One region of the Staphylococcus sp. Ze2 genome, then DNA from elsewhere that is predicted to be linked to it. Evidence: predicted binding sites of a transcription regulator. Region 1 holds the regulator's gene; each other region holds the start of a gene.
What was found. Region 1 encodes LexA, which represses DNA repair genes until DNA is damaged. Its sites were predicted from a motif close to CGAACATATGTTCG; they were not measured.

Region 1 (5,477 bases):
GCCATAAAACAAATTAGAAGACATGTTTGGCAAGACGATTTAGATATAGTTGAAGATTTAAGGTTTATTGATACTGTAAAAAAACAATATAAATTGCGAAGTCAAACAATAGAGAGAAGATTTGGCGATGCAAAAGAACAGCATGGTATGCGATGGACAAGATATAGAGGGCATGACAAAGTTTCCATGGATACCACGCTAATTTGTGCTGCCATGAATCTAAAAAAATAGCAATGTGGTTAGTAAAAGGGCCAATAATGGTCTGAAAGACCACTGCTTTTTGAAAAATAACTATATAAATAAAAATAAACAAACCTTACGCATTAATTTGCGCAAGGTTTGTCTACGTTCTGAAAGAGACCCTTTATGGGTCTCTTTTTCGTATAAATTAGAGTGGTTATTTAGAGATTAAGATGAATAAAAAAAATGCCAACTACAATGATAAAAATGTAGTTGGCAATCACAAGTCATTATAAATTTAATAAAGATAACTCTAGTGCTATAAGCTAAATATCATTACAACATACCCTTGCATTTAAATTGTCGTATTTAAAAAGATAATTTTAGCGGAGAAATTATTTTGTTTCACGATGTAACGTATATTTGTTTAATCTAGGACAGAATTTTTTTAATTCGATTCTCTCAGGATTATTACGTTTGTTTTTTGTAGAAATATAGTTACGATCGCCACATTCTGTACATGCTAATGTAATATTTACGCGCAAAATTAACACCTCTTTCTTAACAGTAATGATTACGTTTTAAAATTTTAGCATATAAAGAAAATAATTTCAAATACTTTTAAGTTGAAAAATGAAGTGAGTATGTTATTATTTAAATCGTAACTATTACGATTTAAAAGGAGAGACAGAACAATGGCAAAGAAATCAAAAATAGCTAAAGAACAAAAAAGAGAACAATTAGTTGAAGCATATTATGAGTTACGTAAAGAATTAAAAGCTAAAGGTGATTATGAGGCTTTAAGAAAATTACCGAGAGATTCATCACCTACTAGATTAACACGTCGTTGCAAAGTTACAGGTAGACCGAGAGGTGTGTATCGCAAATTTGGGATGTCACGAATTGCATTACGTGAACATGCACATAAAGGGCAAATACCAGGTGTTAAAAAAGCAAGTTGGTAATTTACGACCTAAGTCCATTTACATTTAGTTTAAAACAATGTATATTATCTATTGGTGAAGATAAATAAAAAGTTATTGTTCGGGAATTATAGTAAATGTAACTATTATTCTCCATATAATTATTGAATACATCATTAAAATCTTACCATTAAGTAAATGTTTTATTAAAAATGTTAGGGGTTTATTAACAATGAAAATTTTTGATTATGAAGATATCCAACTTATACCGAATAAATGTATTGTAAATAGTCGTTCTGAATGTGATACGACTGTTCAATTTGGACCGAAAAGTTTTAAATTACCAGTCGTTCCAGCCAATATGCAAACAGTTATGAATGAAGAATTAGCTGAATGGTTCGCTGAAAATGATTATTTCTATATAATGCACAGATTTGATGAAGCGGCACGTATCCCATTTACTAAGAAAATGCATGAAAAAGGGTTAATTGCGTCAATTTCTGTAGGCGTTAAAGAAAGCGAATTTGATTTTGTAGAGCAATTAGCTACTGAAAAAGCAATCCCGGATTATATTACAATTGATATCGCTCATGGCCATTCAGATTCTGTAATCAATATGATTAAACACATTAAACAACACATTCCTGAAGTATTTTTAATTGCGGGTAATGTCGGTACTCCCGAAGGTGTACGTGAATTAGAAAATGCTGGCGCAGACGCTACTAAAGTGGGTATTGGACCTGGAAGAGTTTGTATTACTAAGATTAAAACAGGATTTGGTACAGGCGGTTGGCAACTATCAGCATTGAATAACTGTAGTAAAGCGGCAAGAAAACCAATTATTGCTGATGGTGGTATTAGAACACACGGTGATATTGCTAAATCTATACGCTTTGGTGCATCTATGGTAATGATTGGGTCATTATTTGCTGCACATGAAGAATCTCCTGGTGAAACAGTAGAATTAGATGGTAAATTATATAAAGAATACTTCGGTAGCGCCTCTGAATTCCAAAAAGGTGAGCATAAAAATGTAGAAGGTAAGAAAATGTTTGTTGAGCACAAAGGTTCATTATCTAATACATTGATTGAAATGCAACAAGACTTACAAAGTTCAATTTCATATGCAGGTGGTACTGACCTTAATTCTTTAAGAAAAGTGGATTATGTAATTGTAAGAAATTCAATTTTCAACGGTGATAGAGACTAATATATTAGTAGGTGTAAAAAATTAGAAAATTATTCTTGTATGTACTTACTTTCTTAGTAATTATTCTTGTCTTACCAATCAAAGAAACACAATCGATGTATACAGTACAACAGCAATTGAAAAGCAAAGTTGCTGATTGGACTTCATCAAAGTCAATTAACGAAGATGCATTAAAAGTACCCAGTAAACAAGAATTTGCGGTTAATAATATTCAAATGAATATGACTAAAGGCGCTGTAGAAGAAAAGCTAGGGAGTCCGCAACGTGTCACATCAAATGAATATGGTACAAATTGGCACACGTATTATTCGGATCATTATAGAGCGTTTGTAATGGTTAGTTATATAGATGATAAAGTAAATGCGCTATATAGTAACCAAAACGTTATATCATCTAAATCAAAAATTAAATATGGCACACCTAAAGAGAAGGTGAGAGAACGTTTAGGTAAACCTATTACTGACAAGCAAAAAGGACATGTGAAATTTGATGTTCAAGATGATGAATTTGATAATTTTCATAAAGACAAAATATATACAACAGCTTTTTATGATAAACATGAGAGCAATAACTTAACAGCAATCTTACAAGTTAGTGAAAAAATGGAAAACCGATTACAACAGCAATATGGCGCACCATCTGAGGGATTAGCTCAAAGCTTTGAATTACAAAACTTTGATTTAGTTAATTCAGAACGAGTACAGCATAAGTTAGAGCCACTTAAATATTCTAATAGTATTTCTGATACAGCTAGAAAACACAGTGAAGATATGGCTGAACATAATTATTTTGATCATAATAATTTATCAGGCGATACTCCATTTGATCGTATGGAAGCCGATGGACATGATTTTAATGCAGCAGGTGAAAACTTAGCATATGGTCAAACAAGTAGTATTTACGCTCATCAAGGCTTAATGAATTCATTAGGACATAGAAAGAATATCCTTAAGGAAGAATTTAACACCCTTGGTGTAGGTGTTGACTTTAATAAAGATCGTCAGCCTTATTGGACAGAAAATTATACTGGTTAATGTTTAAGTTTTGTTGTGTAAGGGTATCTGTTATCATGTGAGGATGAAAAGTTATGACAACAAACAAAAAAGACAAAACAGAAGATATACTTGAAAAAGTAAAAGACGTTTTAGAGAAAAACGATAAAAAAAGAGAGGGTGCGCGATGAGCGCATCCTCTTTTTTTTTGAGAGTGTTAGCATTGGTCGAAATATCAATTACATTTCTCTAAATAATCCCACGACTTTTCCTAGTACGGTTACATTATCAAGGTAAATCGGAGCCATTGCACTATTTTCCGGTTGTAAGCGATAACGACTTTTTTCTTTATAGAAACGCTTAACAGTCGCTTCATTCTCTTCTGTCATTGCAACGATAATATCGCCATTCTCTGCAATCGTTTGGCTTCTTACGATAACTTTATCTCCATCCAGAATACCGGCTTCAATCATACTGTCACCAACAACATTTAAGATGAATATATCGCTATTATGGGTTGAAGTGAAATGTTCCGGTAATGGGAAGTATTCTTCAACATTTTCAACTGCAGAAATAGGTACGCCCGCAGTTACTTTCCCTATAACAGGAACGTGTATTGTTTCTTCCATATTAACTGATTCACCTAATTGTTCTGACACAATCTCTATGGCACGAGGCTTAGTCGGGTCCCTTCTAATGTAACCTTTTTCCTCTAATCTAGATAGGTGGCCATGAACTGTAGAACTAGATGCTAATCCGACAGCTTCTCCAATTTCTCTAACGCTCGGTGGATATCCTTTGGATTGAACGGTTTGCTTGATATATTCAAAAATTTCATTTTGTCGTTTAGTTAACTCTCTCATAATAGGCACTCCCTAATTTAATTTAGCTTAATTATAGCATGCTCATAACGTTTTTACAAACGTTTGTTCGTTTGGTCGTTGACATAGAACAGATGTTCTGATAAGGTTTGTATACAAACAAACGTTCTAGGAGTGGTTATGAATGATAAAGAACTATAAATCGCAAATGAAGACTTATTTTATAGTATTAATAGTGACGATGATACTTTGCGCCTTATTTATATTAAGTGCACACAATAGTGCTAATTCAGAACAGACGTACGAAATGACTGACCATCAAATAACAAGTGAATCAGTAATTAGCGAACAAGATAATAGCGAAACTAAAATACAAGGCGAACAAAGTTCACAACAAGTGATGGCAGCTGTTCACTAATAACTGATAGTGGCATGAATTTTTTATTATATAGAACTGTTAATAATAGTATTTTTTGTGAGCGAAACCATTTAGTTTCGTTCACTTTTTTGTTATATTTTTCTATATAAATAATTTCGGAGGTTTATTATGGCTGAAAAAGACGGTGTAGATTTACAACGCATAAATGAATTAGCAAAAAAGAAAAAAGAAAAAGGCTTGACTGAAAAAGAAGCTAAAGAACAATCTAAATTGAGAAAAGCTTACTTAGATTCATTTAGAGAAAAATTTAAGCAACAAATTGAAAATACAAGAGTCATAGATCCTGAAGGAAATGATGTAACACCTGATAAAGTGAAAAATATATTAGATTCTAAAAATAAAGAAGATAAAAACTAAATCATTTTTTTGTTAAATAGATACCAAATAAGGTATAATGAGATAGAAACTTGCTAGAAGAAAGGAAGTCATTTAGATGAATAAAGAAAAAGATCAATTAGCGGTAGATACGATTAGAGCGCTAAGTATCGATGCAGTTGAACAAGCAAATTCAGGACACCCTGGATTACCAATGGGTGCGGCTCCTATGGCGTACACATTATGGACACGTCACTTAAATTTTAATCCCCAATCAAAAGATTTCTTCGATAGAGATCGTTTTGTATTATCTGCTGGACATGGTTCTGCGTTATTATATAGCCTATTACATGTTTCAGGTAGTTTAGAATTAGAAGAGTTAAAAGAATTTAGACAATGGGGTTCTAAAACACCGGGACATCCAGAGTTTAGACACACTGATGGTGTAGAAGTTACAACTGGTCCACTTGGACAAGGATTTGCTATGTCTGTTGGTATGGCTATGGCTGAAAAACACTTAGCAGGTAAATTTAATAAAGAAGATGCTAAAGTTGTTGACCATTACACATATGTACTTGCTTCAGATGGTGACTTAAT
Region 2 (5,477 bases), 1.3 Mb from region 1:
GTTTTAAATCTTCCACTATCGTACGTCGAGTCACTGAAACCATGGTTGCCAGTACTTGTGAAGCAGTTGGGGTTGTAGATTCAAAGAGCTTTAAAGTAATATACAACAACCGTTCGTCTTTGGAATAATGTATAGACGTTGACAAATATTGAGGTTCTACAGCCTTTAGTTGTTCTGATGATGTCGTGATTTTAATACCATCATATTTGTTTCTTTGAATCGTTAAAGCTAATTTACTCGCCATATCTTCAATGTATTCAAGATCATATTGAATGGTTCTCTCTGAAACATTGAAATGTGTTGCTAAATTATGAATTTGCACAAAAGTCTCTCGTTCAATAATGAACGTCAAAATATGATACTGCCTCTTGCTTAACATATTAGCAACCTCCTTACATTTATATTGTAATCGCTTTCTTACGCTTGTAGATGTGTAATCTTCTTCGCCTACTAATACGAAAAGTTGCACATCAAAAAAATTATCTTCTGTTAATAAATTATATAGTGACATTTGTATGGTCGATACATTTTATAATAATTACTTTTAAAAAATAAAAAATGAGACTTCAGCTATTTAGCTTCCGTCTCATTCAAACATTATTTATTTTACGCTTCTCTAAGCATATTCAAAAAGCGTTGCAACTCTGTTGTTTGTGGGTGATTAAAAATTTGTTCAGGTGCACCTGACTCCCCAATAACACCATCATGAATAAACACAATTTTATTTGAAACTTCCTTCGCAAAACGCATCTCATGCGTAACTATAATCATAGTCATTCCTTCATTTGCTAGGTCTTTAATTACACGTAATACATCGTTTACTAGCTCTGGATCTAATGCAGAGGTAGGTTCATCAAAGAGCATAACTTTTGGGTTCATCGCCAAAGCTCTCGCAATCGCTACACGTTGTTGTTGTCCACCAGATAACGCATTAGGCCTTTGGTCTTTTACAGCTGTTAAGTCTACTTTCTCTAAAAGCACTAGCGCTTGTTGTTGCGCCTCAGCCTTTTTCATTTTCTTAACAGTAATTAGTCCTTCCATGACATTTTCTAATGCCGTTTTATGCGGAAAGAGATTATAACTTTGAAAAACCATCCCCGACTGCCTACGTACTTTAATTTGTGATTTTTTATCTTTATTGTCATAAGTTTCACTATTGACGTAAACAGCGCCTTCTGTCGGTAATTCTAGTGCGTTGATCATTCGTAACAGAGTCGTTTTACCAGAACCTGAACGTCCAATAAAGGTAACTACTTCTCCTTGATCAACTTTTAAATCAATACCTTTAATCACTTTTTTATCATTAAATGTTTTCTTTATATTTTGCAATTCAATCATGAACGATACCCTCTTTCAAGATAAGATTCGTAAAAGTTCTGGACGATTGAAATAATAAAACATACAACCCAGTACATAAGTGCAACGAGTAGATAAATTGTTAAATATTCATAAGTCGTCGACGCAACTTCTTGTGCTTTTCTAAACATTTCAGCAACAAGTATAAAACCGAGTAACGACGTATCTTTAATTAAACTTAGGAACGTATTACCTAGCGCAGGCACAGAAACTCTTATTGCTTGTGGTAGTATGATACGTTGAATCGTTTGACGGTAATTCATACCAATTGAATACGCTGCTTCTGTCTGGCCTTTTGGAATAGACATGATGCCTCCACGAATAATTTCAGAAGCATATGCGCCTACATTTAAAGATAGACCAATAATTGCAGCTATTACTGGTGCTAACGTCCATTGATTTTCTGAGTTGTTAGTTAATAGTCTGCCGAGTTCAGGGATACCATAAAAGATAATGAATAATTGTACAATCATCGGTGTTCCTCTAATGATTGAAATATAAAAACGTGCAATCCCTCTGAGAATACGGCTTGTTGATATACGCATTAATGCAGCTACAAGTGCTATAACCAATCCTAATACAAAAGTTACTAATGTGATAGGAATTGAAAATTTCACCAATCCTTCAAGCATTGGCATAAATGCTTGTCCGGCTGCATCTAATGCATGTTGTTGTTCTGAATTAAGGTTTAGAAACATCTTCACCAAACCATTTTTCGCTTATTTTTGCTAATTCACCATTATCTTTTAATTTTTTCATTGCTTTATTAACTTCTTTAATTGTTTTGTCGTCTTCTTTCTTACTGAAAGTTAAAGCAGATTGACTCTTTTCAGCATTACCTTCAATCGCTTTTACCTTAGCGTTAGGTTTTTGTTTTTTATAATCTAAGTAAGAGATATTATCGTTAAACGTACCCTCTACTCGATTTGATTGTAATAAATCCATCGCTTGGTTGAAGCCATCAACTTTTGTAAGTTCTGCACCTTTAGATTTTGCTAATTTACCATAGTTTGAAGTAAATGTTTGTGCTAATTTCTTACCTTTAACATCATCAAATGATTTGATATCTGTATTATCTTTATTTACTACTAATACACCTTGTGAATAAGTGTAAGGTTCAGAGAATTTATATTTTTCTTTACGTTCATCGTTAATACCAACTTGGTTAGCTACAACATTAAATCTGCCTGAATCTAATCCTGCAAACATTGAATCCCATTGAGTTTCTTTAAATTTAACTTTATAATCCATTTCTTTAGCTACTGCTTTCACTACATCTATATCATAGCCAGTTAATTTATCATTCTTATCGTGAAACGAAAAAGGTGCATAAGTTCCTTCTGTTCCTACGACAAATGTTTTATCCTCACTAGCTGTTTTGCTTTTACTATCGCTATCTTTTTTGCTTGAAGAGTCATTACCACATGCTGCTAGTCCCACTGCCACAATTAAAGTAACCAATACCATTAATAATTTTTTCATTTCTCGCCCTCTATTCATATTATTCTTATCGGATTAAAATCAGTTTAGTCCTATCCCACTATTTAGTCAATAGATTTTCATCGATAAGATAATATTTTTTTTAATTTCAGATAATTTTAATTTTTTACAATTTTATAGAACTCTCTTCATTTAGTGTTTAATATTTGATATCGATAAAGTCAGTTCAGTTTCAATTATACTCCCCAAAAGTAGACATCGATTGCGTTTAAAAATAATTTTCAAAAATTAAAATAATAGGATTATTTTATAAAAATACAATCACCATTAAAACCTTCATATATCAATGTTTAAACTTATTTCAAATGTGTGACAGATCCCTATTATAATTGTCACAATTTTCGCAACATTAATTTGTAAGCGTATACAAATGTAAAATTACATGCTAAGATTCGCTTGAATTCAAACAAAAGTTTATTTTCAAACAATTGTTTAGATTTTATCAAAAGGAGGTCTCATCAATGAATAGTAATGAAAGAGAGGTTTTGAAACGCATACAAGACAATCCATTTATTTCTCAACAAGAATTAGCATTATCAATTGGTTTATCAAGACCCGCAGTAGCTAATATTATTTCAGGATTAATACGCAAAGAATACGTCTTAGGTAAAGCTTATGTTTTAAACGAAAATTATCCTATTGTATGTATCGGTGCTGCTAACTTAGACAGAAAGTTTTATGTCCATCATACATTGCAACTAGAAACTTCCAATCCTGTAACTTCTACACGTTCTGTAGGTGGTGTAGCTAGAAATATTGCAGAAAATCTTGGTCGAATGGGTGAAACCGTAGCATTTTTATCTACCAGTGGTAATGACAGTGAGTGGGACATGATACATAAATTATCAAGCCCTTTCATGAACCTAGATCACGTGCAACAAATAGAAAATGCAAACACAGGTTCTTACACTGCACTCATAGACAATGATGGTAATATGCAATACGGCTTAGCTGATATGGAAGTATACGACTATATCACGCCCGAATTTTTAATTAAGCGAACACATTTACTAGTTAAAGCCAAATGTATTGTCGCAGATTTAAATTTAAGTAAACCTGCAATTGATTTTCTGTGCGCATATTCTGAGAAGCACAACATCAAACTAGTAATTATACCTGTATCATCACCCAAGATGAAGCATATGCCTGATTCATTACATGCAATAGACTGGCTTATTATTAATCGAGATGAAACAGAAACTTATTTCAATATGGAAATCCAAAACATAAATGATATGAAAAAAGCTGCACAAAAATGGATAGATGCTGGCGTCTCTAAAGTGATCATCACAAACGGAGTTCAAGAACTTATCTATAAAGATAAAAAAACAGAAATCATTAAACCCGTTCTTAGTTCAAAAGAGGTTGTAGATGTGACAGGAGCAGGTGATTCATTTTCTAGTGCAGTGGTCTTCAGTTGGCTGAATGGTCTAGGTATAGTTGACATACTAAATGCTGGCATGATAAATGCGAGGAAAACGATAGAAACGAATTATACTGTTCGTCAAAATTTAGATAAAAAACAAATATTTAGAGATTTGGAGGAATATAAAGATGAAACAATACATTGAATTTTCACAAGAAGTACAACAAGCCAAAGATAGTAATAAACCTATAGTGGCTTTAGAATCGACTATTATTTCACATGGCATGCCCTATCCACAAAATGTTGAGATGGCTAAAAATGTTGAACAAATAATTAGAAATAATGGCGCAATCCCTGCAACCGTTGCCTTAATTAACGGGAAAATTAAAATAGGTTTAGAAACTGAAGAACTAACATTACTAGCTAAACATGACGATGTTGCCAAAGTATCACGTCGAGATTTAGCAGAGATTATTGCTACTAAACGTATCGGTGCAACAACAGTTGCCTCTACAATGATTTGTGCTGAATTGGCAGGTATTCAATTCTTTGTTACTGGAGGAATTGGTGGCGTACATAGAGGTGTTGAACAAACTATGGATATTTCAGCCGATTTAGAAGAATTAGGACAAACTAATGTAACTGTTATCTGTGCAGGAGCAAAATCCATCTTAGACTTACCAAAAACACTTGAATACCTTGAGACAAAGGGTGTACCTGTTATTGGTTATCAAACCGAAGAACTTCCTGCCTTTTTCACACCCGAAAGTGGTATTAAATTAAACAGTTCAGCCGACTCTCCTGAGGCTATCGCTCAAATTTGCAAAGCTAAAAATGATTTATCTTTAAATGGCGGTATCGTCATTGCTAACCCTGTACCAAAAGCACATGCGCTATCTAAATCCTATATTGATCGCATTATCACAGATGCTGTAAAGGAAGCAGAGGAAAAAGGGATTAGCGGAAAGGATTCCACACCATTTTTACTTGGAAAAATTGTCGAAAAGTCTGAAGGTAAAAGTTTAGAAACAAATATAAAACTTGTTGAAAACAATGCAGTTCTAGGAGCTAAAATCGCTGTTGCTTTCACTCAATTGTAGGTGATTTAAATGTCCATTCTATTTTGCATTACCGGTATTCTATTTGCATTAATACTTTCTTTTATTTTTAGTTATGATAGAAAATCCATTGATTTTAAAAAGCCTTTAACCATGTTAGTCATTCAAGTAATTATCGTAATATTTATGATGAATAC
Region 3 (5,477 bases), 650 kb from region 1:
TTATGTCTTATAATAAAAAACCAGATAATACGTTATTAAAATTAAATCCTGATGATGGCGTTGAAAAAGTCAATAATAAGAGTTTTGATAACGATAGAGTTGGAGAAGGGGACAATATTTTAGAATTCTATACTGTACACGGTGATATTCATATTAATTAATAGACTATATATTAAAATAGCTATGGAGAAATCTATATTGATAGATGACTTCATAGCTATTTTTCTAACGTATTATCCTATTTGATATGAATTTTAATAACTGGCAAAGGTCAAATCAGTGTCTATATATCCATAGAAGGAATGAATATCTAGTGGTTGCCCGTTTAGCCATTGTTTAAAATCAATTACTGTAGGTGTATTATTTTCACCTAAAGTCATGTATGCTTTAAGCGATTGTGGTTCATACATAGTCGTATGAATTGTACCAGACCAACTTTTAAATAATTTACTATATATTTCAAATTCTGGATTATTAAATAATTCAAATGCGTGCATTTTATCCAAACCATTTGGTGTTTGTTGTAAAAGCCTATCTAAACGTTCTTTAGATTCTTTGGTATAATTTCTGTTCTCATGAGTTAGTATCTTGAAATGGTTTGTACATGTACGATCATACCTTACATCAAGTGATCTAGGAGAAACTTCGATTATGGCATGATTTAAGTGTTTATCCATGACAATATAGCTAAATGAACTTCTGTGTGGAATTTCTTTCAATAATTGAATTGCCTCTGGCACGTCTTTACAATATTGTAAAATGAGTCTACCAATCATATAGCATACGAAGCCATCGCCTGGATGTTTTCTATGCATGAAGTTATAACCCATAGATAATCCAGCTTCATTCATACCATCCATTCTGCCAGTCACGCGAGATGTTGGACCAATTTGTGCTAATCCTCCATCATTTGGTTGGAAAAGTTGATAACGACCATCATAAGTTGCAGGGTGATAGTCATAATTTCTTACCATGTAGTCTTGTCCCAAGTAAATTGTACAACCACTATTCTTTAGTGGTGTAAAACGATAGTGTGCAAAGTTTAGAATCATTTGATTTGTTGGTAGATTAAGGACTTCTTGTATACCTCTGATTTCTTCCCATATTTGAGGTGCATAGGTTTGAAAGATATCATATGTTTCTTTTATGTGAATATCAAAGCGAGGCATACGTTTTTTCCATTCTTTTTCTCTATTTTTTAATAGTGGCGTTTGTTGCATCCACTGAGCAGTTTGTACACCTAAATCGAAATGCGATCCGCGGTGAGTTAATATATCTGTTTTTACTTTTTGCATAATGTAAAACTCCTGTTTTAGTCGTGTAATCTTACAAATTTGTAACTTTATTGTAACCCCATGTTAATTGTATTATACGATGCTTGTCGTTATTATAAGTATAACAACGACGACTGGTTATTTATTTTTAAATTAAAATGAGGTGATTGCAATGGCAAATTATTATGATGCTGTTAGAGATGCAATGAGTACTTGGTGGGGCAAGTAATTAACTAAGCGGCTGGGACAAATTAATTGTCTCAGCCTTAATTATTATATAAAGTAAGTGAAACATTTGCATGAGCGCCAGCTTAAATAAACAATTTATACGTATTGACTCTAGTGATTTTCGCCGGGGTGGGACTGCGAAATAGTCTTAAATAGATTAGATTTCTTTCCCACTCCTTTTTCTATATGACTAATAAATGTAATATTTTTAAGAGTTCTGTTATTATTAAAGTATTAAAGGTAGTAATTAATATACAGTCTTTAATTATAACTTAAAGCATTACTACAATAATATCATATTATTACTATAATAATATTTAAATTAAAGTAGTGAAAAGCGGGTATATATTTATTGATGCTTTTAAGTATGCTATCATTAATAACGGATATGTTAATAATTTATTGAGGTGAAACAGAATGTGGAATTTTATTAAAGGTTTATTTAAATTTGTATTCGGTACAATCCTTACTGTATCATTAGCAGCAGGAATTGGTGCAGTAGTGTTCGCTTATATTTTCAAAAAAGACTTTGAAGATATTGAAAGTAAAACAAAAGAGATTGTTTCAGATATCGAATCTAATAATTAAATTATTAATAGAACACTTTACAGTGTTCTATTTTTTTATGCATATAAGTACTAGGGAACTGGGTTAAATTACTATTACTAGGCTTTTCATAAATAAACATGAGTTTAGTTGAACTTCCTAAAGCTATATGAAGTGAAATAAGACTGAGTATAAGATTTGTAGTACAAAAACGATTGTAGCTATGGATTATATGGATTAATGCGAGTGATATCAAAAAGTGATAATTTAATAATTTCTGAGTTGTTTAGCGAATACCCCTCTAAACACATATGAATCATGTCAATATTCTTAATTTTTAAGGTTATATGTTCTAGCCAACCAGATTGGTAATATTCAATTGTAATGTGTTTTTCCGTATGTAATGCTTGATGAAGTTGTAAATTAAGTTCACTCAATTGATCGTCTGATAACATTGGGCGATCAATTTTATTTTGGTCAATCAAATATTGCTGTATGGTTTCGAATTGTTCTGGCAAGGTAGCGAACGGCTGCCATTTAACCATGCCACGACCTTTAGGTATATTGGGATTTAAATATTCTCTAGGAATATTTCTATAATCAGTTTCATTCTTAAATTCTTTCGGAATCATTTTATCACCTCGATACTATTATAGAACATATGTTCGATTAAGTGAAGTGATAATTCATTATATTGTATTTGTAATAAATCTCTATTAAAATGAAACTATCATAATATGGAGGGGTTTTCATAATGACGATAGGTTATATCGGTACTTATACAAAAAAAGAAGGTAAAGGGGTCTACCGTTTCCAACTTGATGAACAAACTGGAAAAATAATTGAAGTTGAAACTGGGTATGAACTAGAAGCATCAACTTATTTAAATCAGCATAATTCATTTTTATATGCGATAAATAGAGAAGGCGACAATTGTGGTATCGCTAGCCTTAAAATAGAGAAAGATGGCAAGTTAAGCCTCATTAATAAATGTTTAGCGTCAACAGCTGGTACTGGTTGTTATGTTTCAGTATCACCAGATGGTAAATATATTTTTGAAACTGTTTATGGTGCAGGATTAGCACGTATATATGAAGCAAATCCACACACAGGAGAAATTGTTCGACTTATACAGGAATTAGCACATGATTTTCCAACTGGTCCGTCAGAGCGACAAGATCATGCACATATTCATTTTATGGATATCACGCCAGATAAAAAATATGTAGTGGCAATGGACTTAGGTACGGACAAAATGGTGACATATGAGTTTGGTGATGAAGGATACAGTGAATATGCTGTATTTGATTTTGAACCAGGTGATGGACCTAGACATATTACCTTCCATGAAAATGGTAAATATGCCTATGTAGTTCATGAAATATCAAATATTGTAAGTACAGTAAAATATGAAGATGGTAAATTTACAGAAATAGAACGTCATTTGACGATTCCAGAAAACTTTGAAGGTGATACAAAATTAGCAGCAGTGAGATTATCAAAAGATCAAAAATTCTTATACATTAGTAATAGAGGTCACGATAGTATTGCTATTTTCAAAGTAGCTGATGAAGGAGATATGATTTCATTAGTAGATATCGTATCAAGTGGCGGTGAGTTTCCACGTGATTTTAACATTACTGATTCAGATGATTACTTAGTGTGTGCACACCAAGAAGGTGATTATGCACTTACTGTATTTAGACGTGATAAAATAACTGGTGAACTAGAAAAAGTAGACGATAAACATACTGCGCCTGAAGGTGTCTGTGTACAGTTTTTAAAAGAAACATAAACTTAGAAGTTTATTGAATAACGTAATCACTAACTTAATACTATAAAAAATGCGCCTATCCCAAATATATTGGGAGGGCGCATTTTTGCTTTAGAACTTCCATAAATAGAGTTACTTATTAAAGAAAGCTTTAATATATTTAAATTTCCCTTTATATGGTGGAAACAACAAACTAGATTCAAGTCGAGTTGATTTAAAAATATATGATTTGTCATGGCTAAAAGTATCGAAACTGTATTTACCATGATATTGACCAATGCCAGAAGCGCCAACACCACCAAATGGTAAGTTTGAATTTGCTAATTGCATCAAGGTATCGTTAATTGCGCCACCGCCAAATGATATTTCATTTAATACACGCTCTGTTGCATTTTCATCTTCACTAAACAAATATAAGCTTAGTGGTTTAGGTTTGGAACGTATTAAATCAATAGCTTCATCGAAATCATCGTACGTAATAATTGGTAAAATAGGACCAAAAATTTCGTCTTCCATTATTTTAGCGTTAAAAGTAATCCCATCTAACAGTGTAGGAGCAATGTACCTTTCATCTTCATTTGATCCACCACCAAAGACAATCTCAGCATGATGAACCTTTAATAAATTATCTAAACGACTAAAATGTTTATGGTTTACAATACGTCCAAAATCAGGGCTTTCTTGAATGTTATTACCATAAAATTCGGTAATGGTTTTTTTAAGCGCAGCGATTAATTCATCCTTAACTTTACGATTCACAAGTATATAGTCAGGAGCAACACAAGTTTGTCCAGCATTTGTAAATTTACCAAAACTGATACGTTCGCTTGCAACTTTAATGTTTGCTGTTTCATCAATGATTACTGGAGACTTACCGCCAAGTTCTAACGTTACAGGAGTTAAATTTTTACTCGCTGCTTGATACACAATTTTACCAACTTGTTCGCTACCAGTGAAAAAGATATAATCAAATGGTAACCGGATTAATGATTGCGTAGTTTCAGCATCACCTTCACAAATACTAATGTATTCAGGATCGAATACATCTTCGATTACACGTTTAATAACTTCTGAAACGTTTGGCGTGAATTCAGAAGGTTTGAGTATGGCAGTATTTCCAGCTGCTATAGCACCAATAAGTGGCTCAATTAGTAATTGGAAGGGATAATTAAAAGGTCCAATTATTAAAACTGTGCCATAAGGCTCTTTTATGATATAGCTTTTAGTTGGAAACATATAAATAGGCGTATTGACTTGTTTTCTTTTAGCCCAATTTTTGAGTTCTTTACGAGCATTTTTAATACTTTTTAAAGTGAAACCAATTTCAGTAGCATAAGCTTCAACTTTATTCTTACCTAAATCTTTTTGAAAGGCCTCTAATAAGGCGGCTTCATGATTTTTGATACTTTTACCCAAAAGTTTAAGCTGTTTTCTTCTAAATTTTAAATCTTTAGTCACGTGTGTTTTAAAATATTGAGTACTATTGTGGAAAGTTTGCTCTATTGAATTCAAATATATTCCTCCTAGTATGATAGATGTGTTTCGTAGGTATAAGTGATAAAAAACTGGAACATATGAACTATGTTCCAGTATAATGAATGTTTAAATCTAGATATTTAATTAAAATCACCTTAAAACTGTAGTAACTTAAAGGC
Region 4 (5,477 bases), 510 kb from region 1:
TCCCTTATTTTTTTGGATTTTTTAGTGAATGTTAAGAAAAGATATGCGAACTTTAACAAATGGATAGGCAGTCTATTCGTTAAATAGAGTGAAAATATATAATTATATATTTTAATGTCTTTAAAACTTTAATAGTTGGATGTAAAATGCATTTTTTAATATTACATAGTCTGATACTCGCAGAATAATAATCTTTATTCAAACATAGTTTTATCAAGGGATTAGACGAGAATTAAACGATATAAAATTATTCGTTAAAATTGAAAATTGACTGTTGTATTACAGTATAATAACAAACACATATGGCTATGGAGGATATGCTATATTATTCTTGATTAAAATTAAGAAAGTAAAGGATGAAATATGTAATGAAGAAAGGCTTAACATTTTCTATAACTACGGCAGCAATGTTTTTTGGTATAAATGGTATAGCATCAGCAGACCAAATCCATACAGTAAAGGAAAATGCTAAATTAACAGATATAGCTCAAGCATTTGCAACATCAACTAATGAAATTCAAAATTTAAATCAAATAGATGATAGAGAATATGTACAAGCAGGGGAAAGATTAGTATTACCAGACAATGATATTGTAGAAGTAAAAGGTGGTGATTCCGTTCAAAGTATTGCAACTGCACATCAACTGACAGTTGAGCAACTTAACCAGTTGAACCCAAATATAGGCGAAATCATATATCCTGGTCAGCTTATCGCAGTTTCTGAAAAAGGTTCAGCACATTTAAACAATCAATTACAGCAAATGTTTAATGAGCAAATCCAAGGACAAAGCAATACCTCTAATAGTAATTACAATGAAGCAATTAGTGAACAGTCAATACCACATCGTGCTACAACATCAACTAACGTGACGTCTGTGGTACCGCAAACCTGGTCAAATGTTAACACACAAGATGCAGGTGGAGATAATCAACATGTGTATGTCGATGGTAATGCGGAAGACACAAAACACTATAGCCCAGTACAACAAGCTTCAAATGGCAATAACTATTACACATGGGGACAGTGTACATATTACGCTTTCGATAGACGCCAGCAATTAGGAAAATCAGTTGGTAATTTATGGGGAAATGCGAATAATTGGGCTTCAGCAGCTCGCCAAAATGGATATCAAGTAAACCACACGCCAGAAGTTGGCGCTATTTTCCAAAGTAATGCTGGTAGCTATGGTCATGTAGGTGTAGTGGAACGTAAAAATTCAGATGGATCGATTCTTGTGTCAGAAATGAACTGGCAAGGAGTAGGACAAAAATCCTATAGAACGGTACATAACACAGGACAATATAATTACATTCATTAGCTAATACTATAGCTTTCAGTTGGATTGAGAATAAATAGGTTGATATCTTCTTTTGTGACATAATGAGTAGAATCACGAACAATATTTATATAATAAAATTAAGGCTGAAGAAGTGACTAACTAACCTGAAAGTTGTGTTTAAGGGAGTGGGACAATGATTTCATTGTCTCACTCCTTTATTATATTAATTAAAGAAGTGTGTTTATAATACAAATAAATAATTATTTTTAAGGATATTGGTAAGACATTTTATTTGTTGAGTGATATTATAAAAACAAGTATAATGATTCATTAAATAAACTAGGAGGCGATGTCATGGGAGTACATCAATATTTTAAACGCTTGTCTGATTTAGAAAAATTAATTAGATTGCCAGGTAAATTTAAGTATTTCGAGCATAACGTCGCTGCCCACTCATTCAAAGTGACTAAAATAGCTCAATATTTAGGTACAGTTGAAGAGTATCATGGGAATGAAGTGGATTGGAAAAGCTTATATGAAAAGGCATTAAACCACGATTTTGCAGAAATATTTACAGGAGATATCAAAACACCTGTAAAGTATGCTAGTGGAGAATTAAAGAAATTATTCTCACAAGTAGAAGAGGAAATGGTGGATCATTTTATAAATGAAGAGATTCCAGAACCATATCAAGCTATCTATAGAGAAAGGCTACAAGAAGGTAAGGACGATTCTTTAGAAGGCCAATTACTTTCGGTAGCCGATAAAATAGATTTATTGTATGAAACATTTGGAGAAATTCAAAAACGTAATCCAGAACAACTATTCTTTGAAATATATGAAATGTCATTAGAGACAATCATGCAATTTGATCACCTTAGCTCAGTTCAGGATTTCATAGAAAATATCATCCCTGAAATGCTAACGGAAAAGTTCATTCCAAAATCTGAATTACGAGAAACAACCATGGCTATTCTAAATAATAGGAATGGGTGAATTGAATGATTTGGTATGCGCTTGCGGCCTTTTTTCCTTGTATATTTGTTGTGTTGTTTAGTGTATTAACGAGAAGTAAATGGGTAGGAACAATTCTGACATTAGTTATTATAGGTGCATCTGTACAAAAAGGATTCTTCCATAGTGAATGGATTATTTTTATAGATGTAGTGTCTATGTTGGCAGGATATCTCATTATTGATCAATTAGAATTGCACAAAAAAGAAGACGATTGAAAAAGTAAGTGTTGAGCAACCTAATTGCTATAATTTAATAATCGCTTTATAATTATATGGCTTAAGATAATCAAGAATATGATTATAATGTTAATTTATGCAAACATGGTAGAGTGACTATGTTTGTTTTTTTATTTATATAGAACAAGTTTAATTAAAACGAACAAATGTTTGCTTTCGTGTTTGCTAATCTGTTAAAATATGTATCGAGTATAAACACCTTCGGAAAATATTACGCCAAAAAATAATATATATATAGCCCAATAAAAAGATTTTAAATAGGTTCTAAGCGTTAGAAATGATATAGGAGGTAGGGATTATAATATGGAACATTATCCGTTTGAACTGCATTCTGATTTTGAGCCTCGAGGTGATCAACCAGAAGCCATTAAAAAAATTGTGAATGGTGTCAATGAAGGAAAAAGACATCAAACGTTACTTGGAGCTACAGGTACAGGTAAAACTTTTACAATGAGTAACGTTATTAAGCAAGTGGGTAAACCTACGTTAATTATCGCGCACAATAAAACTCTTGCAGGTCAATTATATAGCGAATTTAAAGAGTTTTTCCCTGAAAATAGAGTGGAATATTTTGTCAGCTATTATGATTATTATCAACCAGAAGCTTATGTGCCATCGACTGATACTTTTATAGAAAAAGATGCCTCAATTAATGATGAAATAGATCAATTACGACACTCAGCAACTAGTGCATTATTTGAAAGAGATGACGTTATTATCATAGCAAGTGTCAGCTGTATTTATGGTCTGGGTAATCCTGAAGAATACCGTGATTTAGTCGTAAGTGTTCGTGTTGGCATGGAAATGGACAGAAGCGAATTACTGAGAAAATTGGTTGACGTGCAATATACAAGAAATGATATTGATTTTAAACGTGGTACGTTCCGCGTTAGAGGCGATGTAGTGGAAATCTTCCCAGCCTCAAGAGAAGAAATGTGTATAAGAGTAGAATTTTTTGGTGATGAAATAGATCGCATTCGTGAAGTTAACTACTTAACGGGCGAAGTATTAAGAGAACGAGACCATTTTGCTATTTTCCCAGCCTCACACTTCGTAACACGTGAAGAAAAAATGAAATTAGCTATCCAAAGAATTGAAAATGAATTAGAAGCACGTTTGACTGAATTACGTTCTGAAAATAAATTGTTAGAAGCACAGCGCTTAGAACAGCGGACGAACTATGATTTAGAAATGATGAGAGAAATGGGTTTTTGTTCAGGCATAGAAAACTATTCCGTTCATCTAACTTTAAGACCAACAGGTTCAACTCCATATACGCTTCTAGATTACTTTGGTGATGATTGGTTAGTGATGATTGATGAGTCACATGTTACATTACCGCAAATTAGAGGGATGTATAATGGGGATCGCGCTCGTAAACAAGTACTGGTAGACCATGGTTTCCGTTTACCAAGTGCTTTAGATAATAGACCATTAAAATTTGAAGAATTTGAAGAGAAGACCAAACAATTAGTCTATGTATCTGCTACACCAGGTCCATTTGAATTAGAACATACAGATGAGATGGTACAGCAAATTATTCGACCAACAGGTTTATTGGATCCTAAGATTGAAGTTCGACCAACTGAAAATCAAATTGATGATTTAATTGGAGAAATTCAAGATCGTATTGATCGAAACGAACGTGTGCTAGTAACTACTTTAACTAAAAAAATGAGTGAAGATTTAACTACTTATTTGAAAGAAGCAGGAATAAAAGTTAACTACCTACACTCAGAAATTAAAACATTAGAACGAATTGAAATTATTCGTGACTTGAGAATGGGCACATATGATGTCATAGTCGGAATTAATTTATTAAGAGAGGGTATTGATATACCAGAAGTATCTCTCGTAGTGATATTAGATGCAGATAAAGAAGGATTCTTGCGTTCACAAAGATCACTTGTTCAAACGATTGGACGTGCTGCACGTAATAGTCGTGGTGAAGTTATTATGTATGGTGATAAGATTACAGATTCTATGCGTTATGCGTTGGACGAAACGGAAAGACGCCGCACAATCCAAGAAACATATAACGAAAAATATAACATTACGCCTACGACTATCAATAAGAAAATACATGATGTGATTAGTGCTACTGTCGATAACGATGAAACTAATGAGCGACAACAAACGGAAGTTCCTAAGAAGATGACGAAAAAAGAACGCGAAAAAACAATTGCAAATATAGAAAAAGAAATGAAAAAAGCGGCGAAAGATTTAGATTTCGAAAAAGCTACAGAGCTTAGGGATATGTTATTTGAATTAAAAGCAGAAGGGTGACACAAATGAAACAACCATCCATTGTAGTAAAAGGGGCACGTGCCCATAATTTAAAAGATGTTGATATAGAAATACCTAAAGATAAACTTATAGTTATGACTGGACTTTCAGGTTCAGGTAAATCATCTTTAGCATTTGATACAATATATGCCGAAGGACAGCGTAGATATGTTGAATCATTAAGTGCATATGCAAGACAATTTTTAGGTCAAATGGATAAACCAGACGTAGACACGATAGAAGGCTTATCTCCAGCTATTTCAATAGATCAAAAAACGACGAGTAAAAACCCAAGATCTACTGTTGCAACCGTAACAGAAATTTACGATTATATAAGATTGCTCTATGCACGTATAGGGAGACCATTCTGCCCTAATCATGGCATTGAAATAGAATCACAAACAGTCCAACAAATGGTTGATCAAGTCATAAAATTAGAAGAACGTACTAAGATTCAAATTCTCGCGCCAGTGATTACACATAGAAAAGGTGCTCATGAGAAATTAATTGATGACATTAGTAAAAAGGGGTATGTGCGTGTCAGAGTAGATGGTGAAATAACTGATGTAAATGAAGTGCCTGCATTAGATAAAAATAAAAACCACACTATTGAAGTAGTCATTGACCGTTTAGTAGTTAAAGAAGATATTGAAGCACG

Region 2: a site for LexA is predicted at 3,278-3,291, ahead of ACM591_RS02500 (carbohydrate kinase). Genes of this name have one in related genera too.
Region 3: a site for LexA is predicted at 2,703-2,716, ahead of ACM591_RS05710 (YolD-like family protein). Genes of this name have one in related genera too.
Region 4: a site for LexA is predicted at 2,673-2,686, ahead of uvrB (excinuclease ABC subunit UvrB). Genes of this name have one in related genera too.

What each region holds. Positions count from the first base shown of each region.
Region 1 is NZ_CP183486.1:1,911,892-1,917,368, reverse strand. It holds gene ACM591_RS09065 (IS1182 family transposase) at 1-231, shown strand, start outside; gene rpmG (50S ribosomal protein L33) at 576-725, opposite strand; gene rpsN (30S ribosomal protein S14) at 876-1,145, shown strand; gene guaC (GMP reductase) at 1,336-2,313, shown strand; gene ACM591_RS09045 (CAP-associated domain-containing protein) at 2,349-3,347, shown strand; gene lexA (transcriptional repressor LexA) at 3,545-4,168, opposite strand; gene sosA (DNA damage-induced cell division inhibitor SosA) at 4,311-4,544, shown strand; gene ACM591_RS09030 (DUF896 domain-containing protein) at 4,674-4,922, shown strand; gene tkt (transketolase) at 4,999-5,477, shown strand, end outside.
Region 2 is NZ_CP183486.1:606,913-612,389, reverse strand. It holds gene ACM591_RS02520 (BglG family transcription antiterminator) at 1-379, opposite strand, end outside; gene ACM591_RS02515 (amino acid ABC transporter ATP-binding protein) at 607-1,338, opposite strand; gene ACM591_RS02510 (amino acid ABC transporter permease) at 1,335-2,054, opposite strand; gene ACM591_RS02505 (amino acid ABC transporter substrate-binding protein) at 2,038-2,838, opposite strand; gene ACM591_RS02500 (carbohydrate kinase) at 3,318-4,427, shown strand; gene ACM591_RS02495 (pseudouridine-5'-phosphate glycosidase) at 4,411-5,322, shown strand; gene ACM591_RS02490 (NupC/NupG family nucleoside CNT transporter) at 5,332-5,477, shown strand, end outside.
Region 3 is NZ_CP183486.1:1,266,579-1,272,055, forward strand. It holds gene ACM591_RS05695 (DUF4097 family beta strand repeat-containing protein) at 1-161, shown strand, start outside; gene ACM591_RS05700 (C45 family autoproteolytic acyltransferase/hydolase) at 255-1,295, opposite strand; gene ACM591_RS05705 (hypothetical protein) at 1,920-2,090, shown strand; gene ACM591_RS05710 (YolD-like family protein) at 2,270-2,680, opposite strand; gene ACM591_RS05715 (lactonase family protein) at 2,800-3,843, shown strand; gene ACM591_RS05720 (aldehyde dehydrogenase) at 3,955-5,334, opposite strand.
Region 4 is NZ_CP183486.1:2,418,020-2,423,496, reverse strand. It holds gene ACM591_RS11450 (COG3942 and LysM peptidoglycan-binding domain-containing protein) at 369-1,319, shown strand; gene ACM591_RS11445 (YfbR-like 5'-deoxynucleotidase) at 1,635-2,276, shown strand; gene ACM591_RS11440 (CsbA family protein) at 2,282-2,512, shown strand; gene uvrB (excinuclease ABC subunit UvrB) at 2,837-4,819, shown strand; gene uvrA (excinuclease ABC subunit UvrA) at 4,825-5,477, shown strand, end outside.